DNA from 2 places in the Eisenbergiella massiliensis genome. Region 1 is predicted to be linked to the other one. Evidence: riboswitches for the same ligand, from Rfam matches in the RefSeq annotation. Region 1 holds a riboswitch; the other holds the start of a gene.
The links. Region 1 has a riboswitch for thiamine pyrophosphate ahead of DXC51_RS06145 (energy-coupled thiamine transporter ThiT). Riboswitches for the same ligand answer to the same signal wherever they lie in the genome.
Positions count from the first base shown of each region.

Region 2: another riboswitch for thiamine pyrophosphate. It lies ahead of thiC (phosphomethylpyrimidine synthase ThiC); the one in region 1 lies ahead of DXC51_RS06145 (energy-coupled thiamine transporter ThiT).

Region 1 covers NZ_QVLV01000003.1:215,780-223,674, reverse strand. The annotation lists gene DXC51_RS06155 (energy-coupling factor transporter transmembrane component T family protein) at 1-396, shown strand, start outside; gene DXC51_RS06150 (aldose 1-epimerase family protein) at 468-1,349, shown strand; gene DXC51_RS06145 (energy-coupled thiamine transporter ThiT) at 1,587-2,147, opposite strand; TPP riboswitch at 2,298-2,401, opposite strand; gene DXC51_RS06140 (CdaR family transcriptional regulator) at 2,637-3,764, shown strand; gene DXC51_RS06135 (glycerate kinase type-2 family protein) at 3,961-5,211, shown strand; gene DXC51_RS06130 (sugar phosphate isomerase/epimerase family protein) at 5,227-6,129, shown strand; gene DXC51_RS06125 (D-2-hydroxyacid dehydrogenase) at 6,165-7,118, shown strand; gene larA (nickel-dependent lactate racemase) at 7,142-7,895, shown strand, end outside.
Region 2 covers NZ_QVLV01000015.1:1,388-9,282, forward strand. The annotation lists gene thiE (thiamine phosphate synthase) at 1-772, opposite strand, end outside; gene thiM (hydroxyethylthiazole kinase) at 762-1,649, opposite strand; gene thiC (phosphomethylpyrimidine synthase ThiC) at 1,684-2,991, opposite strand; TPP riboswitch at 3,167-3,274, opposite strand; gene DXC51_RS18990 (L-rhamnose isomerase) at 3,466-4,722, opposite strand; gene rhaB (rhamnulokinase) at 4,816-6,222, opposite strand; gene DXC51_RS19010 (AraC family transcriptional regulator) at 6,900-7,892, shown strand; gene DXC51_RS19015 (DeoR/GlpR family DNA-binding transcription regulator) at 7,867-7,895, opposite strand, start outside.

The DNA of each region.
Region 1 (7,895 bases):
AGCATGAACCACCTTGGGATCAGCTACAATATCGGCTATTCCATTGCCATCGCGCTGCGCTATGTGCCTGACGTACAGGCGGATTTTTCCAAAATCAAGCATGCCCAGGAAGCCAGGGGAATCGAAATGTCCAGTAAGACATCCTTTTTTAAACGGCTGAAGAGAATGGCAAACATCATTTTCCCGTTGATTTTTTCCAGCATGGACAGAATTGACGTAGTGAGCAATGCCATGGAGCTGCGCGGATTTGGAAAGAACAAAAAGAGAACCTGGTATATGGGGAAAAAACTGCAGCGCAATGATTATCTTACGCTTGTTTTTGTTATCTGCTTTGTAATTGCAGCTATGGTTTTTACATTTTATGATGGGAGCAGATTTTACAATCCGTTTCAGTGATGGGCGGATAACTGTGCATCGGCATCGGCGGATGCCGGCGAAAAGAATAAAAACCAGGAAGGGGAAGGATTATGAATTATACGATTGCAAACGACAGACTTACAGTACAGATAAGCAGCAGGGGCGGAGAGCTCCAGTCAATTATCAGAGACGGAAGGGAGTATTTGTGGCAGGCGGATCCGGCATTCTGGGACGAGAAAGCGCCTAATCTTTTTCCATATATCGCCCGTATGACAGAAGGAAAGTATACGCTGGATGGCGTAACCTATCATATGCCAATCCATGGTTTTATCCATGTGACGGAGCTGGCGATGGAGGAACAGAGCGGGGAGCGCATTGTTTTCCGGCTGGATGCCAATGAAGAGACAAGAGCCTGCTATCCTTATGAGTTTACATACCGCGTGATTTATGAGTTGGACGGGGATATGCTCAACATCACCTACCAGGTAGAGAACCATGACGGAAAAACCATGTATTTCGGTATCGGCGGGCACCCCGGATTCCTGGTACCCATGGAGGATGGACTGAATTTTGAAGATTACTATCTGGAATTCGGCGGACAGAAGGAATACGATACCCCTGTTAAAATCGGAATTTCACCCACCTGCTTTGTAGACGGCAAGGATACGCCTTATCCCCTTACTGATGGGAATAAAATTCCTCTGAAGCACAGTCTTTTTGATGATGACGCGATTGTACTGACCCATATGCCCAAAACGGTTTCCATTAAATCCGATAAGGGAGAGCGACGCGTGACGGTGAGCTACCCGGATATGGATTATGTGGGCTTCTGGCATGCCACCCGTTCGGAGGCTCCTTATGTCTGCATTGAACCCTGGTCCTCCCTGCCTTCCAGACAGGATATTGTGGAAGACCTTTCCACACAGCCGGGATTGAAGAGTGTGCAGAGCGGCGGGGTGTACAGGAACAGTTGGAGTGTTGAGATTCTATAGATGGATTTTGATGGATGGAGCAGTGACTGTGCTTGTTTTGCAATAGAACGAAATATATAAGGTGTGAAGTGTGACGGTCCTGTTGGGTTTTGGCAGGGCCGTTTTTTTGTGGTATAAGTATCATGGATAAAGAAAAGCAGCAGGCGGATTTTGCCTGCTGTTTTTCTTTAGTACAGCTGTTCAGTATTCTCAAAGTTACTTTTTACAATACAAAACAAGGCTATATAACGATATAGTTCAGTTGCTGCTGGTAGCCATAACCTTCAGCCTGCCCATCACCTTCTCAACCGGCGGCAGTGCAATCAGAATTACCGTAAGGATTGCTTCCGGAAGGATATAGCTCAGGTTATACAGGGTAGAGGCCCAGATTGCAGCCATATTTCCTCCAAAATCTCCCACGTATGTAGTGTAGAAAATAAATCCGGAAATTTCATGGAACAGGAAACGTCCTGCCACGCCTACAAGATAACCCTTCAGAAGCCCATGCTTGGATTTGCTGAAGAAGCCGGAAAGGCCGAGCGCGCCGAAGGCAAGCGGGAAGTCCAGGAGCACCTGGGCGGGATGAACCACGTAAGGCCCGGTAATAAACTGCAGTACGCCGTAAGCCAGCGCAGCGATAATGCCTACCTTGGGGCCGTACCAATAGCCCACCAGGCATACGATTAACATGGAAAACAAAGTGATGGAACCGCCGTTGGGAAGGCTGGGCAGCTTGATAACGGTGGCGATGACGGTTGCCAGTGCAATGGCAACGCCAGAATAAACGACCTGCTTTACAGTGATAGAACTTTTACTCATAAAAAAACCTCCTTGGTATTAGTACGCAAAGAGGGGAAACAATGAAAGTAGGCGGCGATAATGACCATTACAGTTATATCGCGGACAATTACAATCATATGACGTTCCTTTGTAAAGGCAAATGTAGAAGGTATAAGCAGTTTTTTATTTGCTTTTACAAAGGTGCTTCCTTACGCCGGTATTACCCGGGTCAAGTGGTAAGGGTCAGAAACCATCGGTTTCAGTCTCAGCAATCGGCTCCCCTAGCGTGCATCTGTATTAAATTCTTTTTTACTATAAACTGGCAGTGCAGAAAAGTCAAGAGTGTATTTGGAAAAGTACAGAAACTTAAAAATGGATGAAAAGACATATAATTACAGAAAAAATGGTTGGCATAATAAAATATAAGAAATAAAGTAACCTAATGTTAAAAATTATCACTAGCCAGAACGATGTAAAGTAATTATACTATAGAAAAGTAGTAAATAATGAATGGCAGGGATATAAAAGATGATTGACAGGTTGTTTGCAGAACGATTAATTGATAAATTATCACAGTTTACCGAATATAATATCAATATTATGGACGAGGATGGGATTATCATAGCGAGCAGGTTGAAAGAAAGGGTTGGTACATTTCATGAGGTGGCATTTCAGCTTATGAAAGGGGACGAGGACAGCAGGGTCGTTACAAAAGAAGATTTGGACAAGGGTGTAAAATGCGGCGTTAATATGGTGGTTCATGTAAACAAAAGAAAAGAGGGAGTGGTTGGTCTCTCCGGAGATCCACGTGAGATTATGCCGGTTGCCAAGATTGTAAAAATGTCTGTTGAATTGATGCTTGAGTACGAGTCCTACAAGTTTGAAAGCCTGCGAAAATATAATTTAAAGGAACAGCTGGTACATCTTATCCTGTACAGTGATGATTTTGTTAGAGAGGATTTGACAAAATATATCATTGCATTGAATCTGGAAGAAGAGATGGTACGTGTTCCCATCTTGATAGAATGTAAGGATAGTGCGGTAAGTGGCGAAAAACTGAGGATGCTGTTGGAGGATAACAAATTCTTTTCAAGACAGGATTTTGTAGATATAACAAGAGAAGGTTTTCTGGTAATTTTTAAGTCTATTGACTGCCCAATCGGATATATTATGCAGGATTATAAGTATATGATTGCAGAGTATTTGGCGTCATTCCTGCAATATATAAGAAATGCAGATATTAGGTCCAGCATATATATAGGGCCGCTGCAAAATGATATTATGTATTACCGACAGGCTTATCTGTATTGTCTGTGGATGCAGAAGAATATAAGAAAATCAGGAAGTTTTTATTTTTATGATTATATTGTAAAATATTTGGAGTCAATGGCATCAATGACTGAATTTCATACGATTTTTCTTATGCTGAGACAGAAACTGGGACAGAAGTTTATTGATAACTATTTGGAGACAATAGGCGCTTTGATTGAGAATGAGTATAATTTAAATAAAGCCAGTGACTGGCTGCATGTGCATAAGAATACATTGGTGTACAGGCTGGATAAAATCAGGGAAATCCTGAATATGAATCCCCTTTCAAAAAATTCAGACAGAGAATTTATGGAATGTTTTTATTATTACTTATTAAGAAAATAGTGAAAGATGGAGTAAAGAACGAGTGATTTTCTTTACTCCATTTTTTTGTGTTGCTGACACAAAAAACAAATGAAATCTTTGGTGAAGGGGGACGAGAGAAAAGAAAATGACAAAGCTATAATTAAGACATACAAAAAAGCGGTGAGCAAATCTTTACCTTGCTTAAGTAGGGAAAGCAGAGGTGTTTAAACAGGGAATGGAAACAGCATATCGGGACGCTGAAATAATAATCCGGAAGGCAATTAAAGAGGTATTGCCTGATAAAGCGGTCCGTAGCGTATTAGGCAACAGAAAAAATATGGAGAATGTTTATGTTGTGGCGGTAGGAAAGGCAGCATGGAAAATGGCTCACACATGTCAGGAGATATTTGGGAGTCATATCCGAAAAGGAATTATACTGACGAAATATGGACATTCAAAACAGAATCTGGAGAACTTCGAAATTATTGAAGCAGGCCATCCGATACCGGACAATAATTCAATTTTGGGCACTCAGAAAATTATTGATATGGTAAAAGAATTAACAGAAAAAGATAATATTATTTTTCTTCTTTCCGGCGGCGGCTCTTCCCTGTTTGAAAAACCAGTACAGGGAATTACCTTGGAGGATGTTCAGAACGTTACACAGCAGTGCCTAAGATGCGGGGCCAGTATTACTGAAATTAATACAATAAGAAAAAGGCTGTCGGATGTAAAAGGTGGAAAATTTGCAGCATATTGTGCGCCGGCAAAAATATGTGCCATCGTATTATCTGATATCCTTGGAGATAAACTGGATATGATTGCTTCAGGACCTGCTTATGCGGATACCTCTACCTGTGAAGATGCATTCAGTATTATTGAAAAATATGGACTAAAGCTAGACAGTCATATTTTGTCAGCTTTAAAAAAGGAAACACCAAGATGTGTGGATAATGTGGAGACATATTTGACAGGCAGTGTCAGTGAGTTCTGCAAAGCAGCGGCTAAATATGCGAAGGAACTGGGATATAAGCCATATATTTTATCCAATACTCTGGATTGTGAGGCAAGAGAAGCGGGAAAATTCATTGCGTCTATAGCACACACAGTAATAGAAAAGAAAGATTACAGCCTGAAACCGCCATGTGCAATTATTGTGGGAGGAGAAACTATTGTAAAAGTTTTAGGTAAGGGTAAAGGCGGCAGAAATCAGGAAATTGCATTGAGTGCAGCTGTGGGAATCCGTGGACTGGATAATGTGGTAATTTTTGCAATCAGTTCCGATGGAACAGACGGGCCGACAGATGCTGCCGGAGGAATTGTGGATGGCAGGACAGCAGAAAAACTGGAGGCATTGGGGATAAGCTGTGAAGAAGTATTAAAAAATAATGATTCTTATCATGCACTTGATAAAATCGGAGGCTTAATCAAGACTGGAGCTACAGGAACTAATGTCAATGACATAGCAGTTATTTTGTGTAAATAAAGCGAGGTATTATATATGAAAGATTCAATTCATAAGTATTTTCAGATTGGAACTATCCAGTGGATGAGCCATCCTCCGGCAGAATATGAGCTGTTGGATTCTATTAAAACAATTTGCTGTGATGATTACTTTGATGCACTGGAAGTAACCCAGATAAAGGATGCTTTTGTTCGTGAAAAGGCTAAAGAGATGCTGGAACAGGCTCACATGAAGGTTTGCTATGGTGCACAGCCAAGGCTTTTGGGACCGGGGCTCAATCCTAATGATATTAATGAGGAAGGCAGGGAAAAAGCAGAACGGACTCTCCTGGAAGCAGTGGATGAAGCAGAATATCTGGGAGCGAAGGGAATAGCATTTTTGGCTGGAAAATGGGAAAAAGAAACCAGAGAAAAAGCGTATTTACAGTTAATTAAAACAACTGAAAATGTTTGTGAATATGCAGCTTCAAAAGGTATGTCTGTGGAACTGGAAGTATTTGATTATGATATGGATAAGGAAGCCTTAATAGGACCGGCTCCATATGCTGCAAGGTTTGCTGCGGATATGAGGAGCAGATGCAGCAATTTTGGATTAATTGTTGATTTGTCCCATTTTCCTACCACCTATGAAACCTCAAAGTTTGTAATTCGGACATTAAGACCTTATATTACGCACTTCCATATAGGCAATGCGGTAATAAAAAAGGGTTATGAGGCATATGGGGATCAGCATCCCCGGTTTGGATTCCCGGACAGTGCAAATGATACAGTTCAGCTGTTGGATTTTTTCAGGGTATTGAAGGAAGAAGGTTTTCTTGATGCAGCTAATCCATATGTCCTTTCTTTTGAAGTAAAGCCCTGGAAGGAAGAAGACGGAGATGTGGTACTTACCGGTACTAAAAGGGTAATTAATAGAGCCTGGGCTATTTTGGAAGATTAAATATTTTAGCTGCAAAAGCAATGGAGGGAATGAATATGAAAATAGTAATTTTGGATGGATATACAGAGAATCCCGGTGATTTAAGTTGGGAAGGGTTTGAAAAACTGGGAGAACTGACCGTATATGACAGGACAGCCAAAGAAGATGTTATTTCCCGTATAGGGGATGCAGAAGCTGTGATTGTCAATAAAACACCCTTAGATAGGAAAGTTTTTGAAGCTTGTCCACAGATTAGATATGTTGGAGTACTTGCTACAGGATATAACGTTGTGGATATAAAAGCGGCAAGAGAAAGGGGAATACCAGTATGTAACATTCCAACTTATGGTACGACGGCAGTAGCTCAAATGACTTTTGCATTGCTGCTGGAAATTTGTCATCATGTTACAGAACATTCGGACGCTGTAAAAAGAGGGGAATGGACAGAGAATGAGGATTGGTGTTTCTGGAAATATCCTTTAATCGAACTTGCAGATAAGACAATGGGAATTATAGGATTTGGACGGATCGGACAGGCTGTGGGTAAGTTGGCAAAAGCTTTTGGTATGCAGGTAATAGCATATGATGCCCATCAGAATGATTCAGGCAAGGCAATTGGCAAGTATGTATCACTTGATGAATTACTGAAAGAATCAGATGTAATTTCACTCAATTGTCCGTTGTTCCCGGAAACAGAGGGGATTATTAATGAGAAAAATATCAGCAAAATGAAAGACGGTGTTATTCTCATTAATACCAGCAGAGGAGCTTTAATCAAAGAAGAAGATCTGGCAAAGGCATTGAGAACAAAGAAAGTCTATGCCGCAGCGTGCGATGTTGTGTCCAGTGAACCGATTAGTCCGGATAATCCTCTGCTGGGCTGTTATAACAGTATATTAACGCCTCATATAGCATGGGCACCCAAGGAAAGCAGGCAAAGACTGATGGATGTTGCTGTTGCTGATTTAAAAGCCTTTGTTGAAGGAAAATGGATTAATGTAGTAAATTAACTGTTCTGATGCTGGGAGTCAATATGAAAATAAGGATACCTTATGGAAAAGGTTTTTTGGAAACAACAATCAGTGATAAGCGTATAGCGGGAATCATAACGAGTAATTTGGATCGTTATGAGACAGAGGAATCGGAAAATGAAATCATAAAAAAGGCAATGCAACATCCATATGGATGTTGCAGACTGGAAAAATTAGCAAAAGGTAAGAATAAAATTGTTATAATTGCCAGCGACCATACAAGGCCGGTTCCCAGCCGTTTGATTATTCCACTTATGCTTGAGGAAATAAAGAGAGGAAATCCGGATGCCGAGATTACCATACTTATTGCTACCGGATGCCATAGAGAAACAACTCGTAATGAATTGACAGAAAAATTTGGCAAGGAAATTGTAAACAAGATACCTATTGTGATTCATGATTGTGATGCCAGGGAACAGGTCTATTTGGGGAAGCTGCCGTCCGGCGGAGAATTGTTTATTAATAAAATGGCTGCAGAGGCAGATTTGCTGATTGCGGAAGGTTTTATTGAACCTCATTTTTTTGCAGGGTATTCAGGAGGACGAAAGAGTGTTCTTCCTGGGATTGCATCACGAAAAACTGTATATGCAAACCATTGTGCAGAATTTATTGCTGATCCCAAGGCTCAATATGGCATACTTGAAGGAAATCCCATTCATGAAGATATGATTTTTGCGGCTCGAAAAGCAGGGCTTGCCTATATTGTAAATGTGGTAATCAATTCAAGACACAAGGTAATAGGTGCGTTTGCAGGAG
Region 2 (7,895 bases), on a different contig from region 1:
GGGGGATTTTCCCTTTTGTACGCAGGTAATCTTCCCCCAGGGTATCCCAGATGCCCATGGAGTCTAAAAGGGTGCCGTCCGCGTCAAAGATGGCTCCGCGGATGTTTGTATGCAGCAGTGCTTCCAGTGTGTCCTGCGCGTTTATCTGCAGGGCCAGTTTTTTCAGGTCTTCGCAGGACTTACGGATATCCGGGCTTGCGAAGATGGCGGAAACAAGGGCCACGCCGGCGATGCCTGTGCCTTTGAGCAAATGCAGGTTTTCTTTATGGATGCCGCCTATGGCGCAGACGGGGATGGATACTGCGGCGCAGATCTTTTGCAGGGTCTCATGGGATACCGCGTCTGCGTCGGATTTAGTGGAGGTGGAAAAAACAGCGCCCACGCCCAGATAATCTGCGCCATCTTCTTCCGCCTGGCGGGCCTGCTCCACCGTCTGCGCGGATACTCCCAGTATTTTGCCGGGGCCGATTCTGCGGCGCACATCCGCCGCAGACATGTCGTGCTGGCCCACATGAACGCCGTCCGCGCCGCAGCTGACAGCCAGCTCTACGTTATCGTTAATGAGGAAAGGGACATGGTATCTGCGGCAGAGTTCTTTCACAGCCAGGGCTTCCTGCCGGAATTCTTCCTCCGGCAGCTCCTTTTCCCGAAGCTGGATGCAGGTGGCGCCGCCTGACAGGGCTTCCTCCACCTGCTGCAGCAGTGTTTTTTTACCCGTCCAGGCACGGTCGGTTACGGCATAGAGGAGCAGCATGCTTCTGTCACATTTCATAGGGAACCTCCGTGCAGATGATTTTTTCAGAAGCTCCGTTTTCCTGCTTTTGGAGCCGGTATTTGCGCAGCCTGGCGCCTTCCTCCAGGGTTTTCCCGTCCATCAGGAAAATTTCATCTATGATTTTGCTGCGATAGGAGGCATTGCCTTCTTTGGCGGAAAGCCTCTGGTAAGCCCGTTCTCCTGCCAGCCCCATGGCACAGACGGCCGCAGCGGCCGCTTCCAGGGGCTGTTCCTGATTGGCGGTCAGGTATGCTGTCATCATGGCGGACAGCATACAGCCGGTGCCGGTCACCTTACTCATCAGGGGATGGCCGTTGCGGATGACATAGGAAAAATCACCGTCTGTTACAATATCGATCGCTCCGGTAATTGCCACTATGGCTCCTGTATCCTCTGCGAAGCGGCCGGCAAAAAGGATCGTGCTTTCCAGGTTCGCATCCGTTACTGCATCCATGCCGTCAGCATCCACGCCTCTGGCGCCTCCCATTCCCAGCGCAAGGGTTTTGATTTCGGAAATGTTCCCGCGGATGGCTGTAAAATGTACTTCCTTAAGCAGTCTCCGGGCAGTTTCCGTGCGCAGCCGGCTGGCTCCCGCGCCCACCGGGTCAAGCAGCACAGGATGGCCGCAGGCATTGGCTTTTTTACCGGCAGCCAGCATGGAGGGAATCGTATTGCGGTTCAGTGTTCCGATATTGATGTTAAGGCCGCCGCAGACAGCGGTAATTTCCTCCGCTTCCTCCAAATCATCGGCCATAATCGGCGAACCGCCGCAGGCCAGCAGGATGTTGGCGCAGTCGTTTACGGTGACATAATTTGTAATATTGTGAATTAAAGGCATCTGCCCTCTTACTTTTTCCAGTTGCTCTTTCAGCATTTTTTCACCCTCGTTTTCCATAGATTTAGTTGCGCTACTCTTCATAGATGGACACGATTTCTCCATCCAGAATGCGGTTCATATTTTTTACGGCGCAGAAGTTCCCGCACATGCTGCAGGTATCCTCTTTTTCCGGCCGGGAGGATTCCCTGTAGCTTCTGGCCTTCTCCGGGTCCATGGCAAGAGAGAACATCCGCTCCCAATCCAGCTTCTTTCTGGCAAGGCTCATCTGATTGTCCCAGTCCATGGCCCCGGGTACGCCCTTGGCGATATCGGCCGCATGGGCTGCGATTCTGGCGGCAATGATGCCTTCCCTCACATCCTCCACATCAGGCAGGCGCAGATGCTCCGCTGGCGTTACGTAGCAGAGGAAGGAGGCTCCCGCCGCCGCTGCCGCCGCCCCGCCGATGGCCGCCGTAATATGATCATAGCCAGGGGCCACGTCCGTTACTATGGGGCCGAGCACGTAAAAGGGTGCACCGTGGCAGAGGGTTTTCTGGATTTCCATATTGGCTGCGATCTGGTTAAGCGGCATGTGCCCGGGTCCCTCAATCATGATCTGTACGTCTTTTTCCCAGGCTCTTTTTGTAAGCTCCCCAAGGGTAATCAGTTCTTCTATCTGGGACGCGTCGGTAGCGTCGGCAAGGCATCCTGGACGGCAGGCATCCCCCAGGCTGAGGGTAACGTCATATTCCCGGCAGATATCCAGAATCTCGTCATAGTGCTCATAAAAAGGATTTTCTTCTCCTGTCATTTCCATCCACGCAAAAATAATGGAACCGCCTCTGGAAACGATATTGGTCAAACGCTTATTCTTCTTAAACTTATGGGCGGTTTCTTTGTTGATCCCGCAGTGGATAGTCATAAAATCCACACCGTCCCGGGCGTGCATTCTCACAATATCAATCCATTCCCCCGAAGTGATCTGCTTCAGGGGCTTATGATAATAAACCACCGCATCATAAATCGGCACAGTTCCAATCATGGCGGGGCAGTTATGCGTCAGGTAACGTCTGAACTTCCTCGTGTCGCCAAAGGAGCTTAGATCCATAATGGCTTCCGCTCCCATTTCCACTGCCTTTCGCACCTTCTCATATTCCATTTCCAAATCCGTCATGTCTCTGGATGTGCCCAGGTTCACATTGATTTTGGTTTTCAGCATGGAGCCAAGACCGTTTGGCACAATCGACTTATGCTCTTTGTTGCAGGGGATGATAATCCTGCCCTCCGCCATAAGCCTGCACAGCTCCTTCCCGGAAATATGCTCCTTTTCCGCCACCGCTATCATCTGTTCCGTGAGAAAACCTTTTCTCGCGGCTTCCATCTGTGTTGCATAATTCATACTGTTTCCTCCTGACCGTTTGCTTCCTTCACAGTTTTTCTCTTTCTTTTCAGGGCCTGTGCGGCAGTGCGAATGCAGGAAACAGGAATTGCGGCAAAAGAAAATGCGGCTTTTGGCGGACGCTCACTAAAAAAACGGAGCATACCAGGATCGGTATACTCCGCTTTCATATCATGTAAGCTGTGCAACTTCTTCCTACGTTGGCATTACCCAAATCAGGTTTAAGGGTCGAAGTTGGATTACTTCCTCTCAGCCTGCTCCACAAGCTCCCCTGAAAAATATGTACTTTTTCCCGCCGGGCTTAACCGGCCTTTACGTGGAAATCATATCATGCCTGTCCTATTTTGTCAAATTTTATGGCCTGCCGGTTTTTCCGGCCTTTTTTCTGATTCCCCGTCAATCTGTAACAGTCCGGACGGGCCAGAATGACCGGCAATTACAATTTTGTCCTGACGTTTTCCGGTGTTATTGCAACTACGCTCTTTTGGAAAGAACCTCTTCTTCATATTTCATTACTTCCCTGAACCAATCTCCCTTGACAGGAACATTGTTCTTCTCACAGAAGTAATCCCACACATCACCGAAGGGATAGGTTTTCATTTCTTCCTGCATTGCCATCAGTTCTGTAAACTGGTTGGTATCCTGCAGCTCCTTAAAACGCTTGTTGGGAGAAACCAGGGCGTAAAGAAGGGCCTTCTGCATATTTCTCATACCAACGGTCCACGCGGAAATACGGTTGATGCTGGCATCAAAGAAATCAAGGGCAAGAAGCACGCGGTCAATGGCGTCGTTTCTTACGATTTCCTTTGCAATTTCTCTTGTTTCATCATCAAAAAGAACTACATGGTCGCTGTCCCAGCGTACCGGCCTTGTTACATGAAGCGCAATCTTGTCATTGAACAGGAGCATGGAGGAAATTTTATCGGATACCATCTCTGTGGGATGATAATGTCCGTTGTCCATAAGGCTGATAATGCCGTTGTTTGCCGCATAATTGACGGTAAATTCACTGGATCCCACAGTGTAGGATTCCAGGCCGATGCCGAATACCTTGGATTCCAGGCACACAAGAACCTTGGATTTATCGTAAGGGATGGAAAGGATCTGATCCAGGGAATCTTTGAATCTAGCCCTGGGCCCCAGCCTGTCGGCGGGAATGTCTTTATAGCCGTCCGGAATCCAGATGTTCATTGCGCAGGGGATTCCCAGCTCTTCTGCAAAATACTGGGAAATGCGGATGCAGGCTTTTCCATGCTCAATCCAGAAATTACGAACTTCATCGATCGGGCTGGAAAGGGTCAGGCCGTCCACTACCTTGCTGTGGGAGAAGAAGGTGGGGTTGAAATCAAGGCCGATTCCTTTTTCCTTCGCAAAATCAACCCATTTTTTGAAATGCTTCGGCTCGATTTTGTCTCTGTCCGCAAATTCACCGTCTTCAAAAATAGCATAGCTTGCATGCAGGTTCAGTTTATGCTTTCCGGGCACGAGGCTGAATACCTTATCAATATCTGCCATCAGTTCTTCCGGTGTCCTTGCCTTTCCGGGATAGTTTCCGGTAGTCTGGATTCCTCCGGTAAGAGGTCCCTTCTGATCAAAGCCGGTAACATCGTCGCCCTGCCAGCAGTGCATGGAAATCGCAATGTTTTCCAGGGTTTCCACCGCCTTGTCGGTGTCCACGCCAATTGCCGCATAAATTTCCTTTGCGGATTCATATCTTTCTTTTACGTTCATAATTATCTCCTTTCCGTCCCATGGGACGACGTGCGTTTCACACGTTTTCGACTGATGATGTAATTGGGTAACCGTTCAGATGGGTATGAACCTTTACCTCGCTTCATATTTTTTCACACCGAAGGAATCGTAAATGCAGGCGCGCACCTGGGCAAGTCCCTCAAATTTTCCGTCCTTCAGCATCTGTACCGCCAGGTTGCCGATAGCTGTCGCCTCTCCCGGGCCTGCGTAAACGCATCTTCCGGATTTATCCGCAGTCAGCTGGTTCAGATATGCCGCATTGGATCCGCCGCCCACAATATTGATGGCCGGGAAGGTTCTCCCTGTGAGCGCTTCGATTTCCCTGACGGTTTCCGCATAGCTTTCCGCCAGGCTCTGATAAATAACGGCTGCAATCTGTCCGGTTGTCTCCGGCTCTCTCCATCCATGCTTTCTGCAGTAAGCCTTAATGGCCTCCGTCATATTGTCGGGCGCCAGAAAAGCGTCGTCATTCACATCCACGCGGGAAGGAAAATCGCTTTCTGCCTCCGCCATATCACACAGCTGTGCAAAGGAATATTTGTCCCCCAGCTCATGGCGCACGGACTGGATCATCCACAGCCCCATAATATTTTTCAGATAACGGAAACGGTACTCATATCCGCCTTCGTTGGTAAAGTTTCTTTCCCTGCTTTCCGGGGAACAGATTGCCTTGTCATTTTCAATTCCCATCAGCGACCAGGTCCCGGAGCTTATGTACAGGCAGTCATCGGTAAGTGCGGGTACGGAAATAACCGCGGATGCCGTATCGTGCGTTGCAGGCATCACCACTTCGCAGGTAAAGCCGACTTCCTCTTCCACCTCTTTGGAAAAAGGTCCCACCACGGTTCCCGGCATATGCAGCGGCCGGAAAACAGAGGGCTTATAGCCCAGCCGTTCAATCAGCTCATAGTCCCATTGCTTTGTTTCCGGGCTGACCAGCTGTGTGGAGGTGGCGTTGGTGTACTCGGACAGCTTATTGCCCGTGAGCAGAAAATGGAAATAATCAGGAAGCATCAGCAGCCACTCCGCTTTTTCCATGTTCTCCGGCTCCTGGGTTTTCACCGCCATCAGCTGGTAAATGGTATTGAACATCTGTTTCTGGATTCCCGTCCTGGCATACAGGGCGTCCTCCGGTATGATTTTATACACCTCTTTGTCCATGCCTTTGGTTCTGCCGTCCCGGTAGCCATAGGTGTTTCCCAGGATCCTGTCCTCCCCGTCCAGGAGGACATAATCCACGGCCCAGGTGTCAATGCCCATGGATTTGGGGATTTTCCCGGCCGCCCTGCAGGCCTTCAGGCCTTCCTTGATTTCGTGGAAAAGGCGGGGAAGATTCCAGCACAGATGGCCGTCCTTTTTCTCCATGCCGTTTTCAAAACGGTATACCTCCTCCAATACGATTCTGCCGTCTTCCAGGTGTCCCAGGATATGGCGGCCGCTGGAGGCGCCTATATCCACAGCAAGATAGTACTCTGCCATAATTTTACCTTCTTTCGTCCCGATTTCACTGCTACTATTATACCTCTGCGGCGCTTATTTTTTTAGGACGGCAATTGCAAATTTACCGTCCTTATTTGCACTCCTATTTTAAAGAAACAGGAGTAAAAAATAATTTTATCTTTTTTGCTCCTGCTGCTTTTAAATATACTCTGCCTTGATTTCATCCGGCAAGATTCAATTATTTTTCCGGTTCCTCAAACATTGAGGAAGTGGGATTCAGAAATGTATTCTTAATGTTCTCCTCAACGCTCAGGCGATCGTTTATTTGCAGCAGATATTGAGGAGTCCCTCCTACAATACCATAAATCAGTGCCTGATCCTCCTCCGGGAAATTCCGAAAATAACTGCAGGTGTTACTCCACTAATGTAACTGTTCAGCCTCTTCACAGTTACCCACCAATCACATGAGATATATCCCTTTTGACGGCAAGATGGCGGAAATGGTATAATGTCAGCATAGCTGACATTATACCATGGAAAGTCGATGCGACTGACTTTCCATATGTGCATTCCGGTTTCTGCAGCCACCGCAGAAAACATGGTACTAAACTCCGCCGGAGGCCAATATACCGCAAAGCGGATATGCTGCAGCAGGCGCAGGGACAGGCTTTTAAGAGAAAACAGGCGGTCCGGGACGGGACCGGAAGGGGAAACAGATGAATCAGGAGCTGCTTGATAAGCTGAGGGTGATTTCGCCGGAGGAAAGGAAGATATTGGACGGGGAGGCCCGGGTGGAGAAGAGCATTTACACCGCGGACGATGATTTTATTGTGGACAGCAGGCAGATGCTGGATGCGGGGAAGCTGATCGATATCAGGCCGCATACGCGGTTTGTGCGTTTTCCGAAGCACCGTCATAATTATATCGAAATTATTTACATGTGCAGCGGGACGACGACTCATATAATTAATGAATCGACGCGTGTCGTATTGGATACGGGGGATTTGCTGTTCCTGAACCAGAACGCCGCGCAGGAAATTCTTCCGGCGGGGGAGGACGATATTGCAGTGAATTTCATTGTTCTGCCTGAGTTTTTTGACCGGGCTTTTCTCATGATGGATGAGCGCAGCGAGCTGCGGGAATTTCTGGTGGGTTCCCTGAAAAAGGATCGCAGCTTTACCGATTACCTGCATTTCCATGTGAGCGAGGTGCTGCCCATTCAGAACCTGGTGGAAAATCTTATCTGGTCTTTGGTGAACAGGCAGCCTAACCGGAGGAATATCAATCAGACGACCATGGGGCTTCTTTTCCTGCAGCTTTTGAACCATACGGACAAGATCAACCAGGATGATCCCGGGCAGCATGAGCAGAATATAGTATTTACGGCCATGAAATATATTGAGGAAAATTATAAGACGGCTGCGCTGGAGGAGCTGTCCGTCCGTCTTTGTGAACCTGCCTATTATCTGAGCCGGCTGATCCGCCGGATGACAGGAAAGACCTTTAAGAATTTACTGCAGACAAAAAGGCTGAACCAGTCAGCCTTTCTGCTTACCACAACAACACTTCCCGTGGAGGAAATTATTGCGTCTGTGGGATATGACAACACAAGTTATTTTCATCGGATTTTCCGGGAGCAGTTCGGCATGACGCCGCGCGCCTACCGCCTTGCCCATGAAGCTGTCAATTCTCAGGATACAGGCAGGTAATGC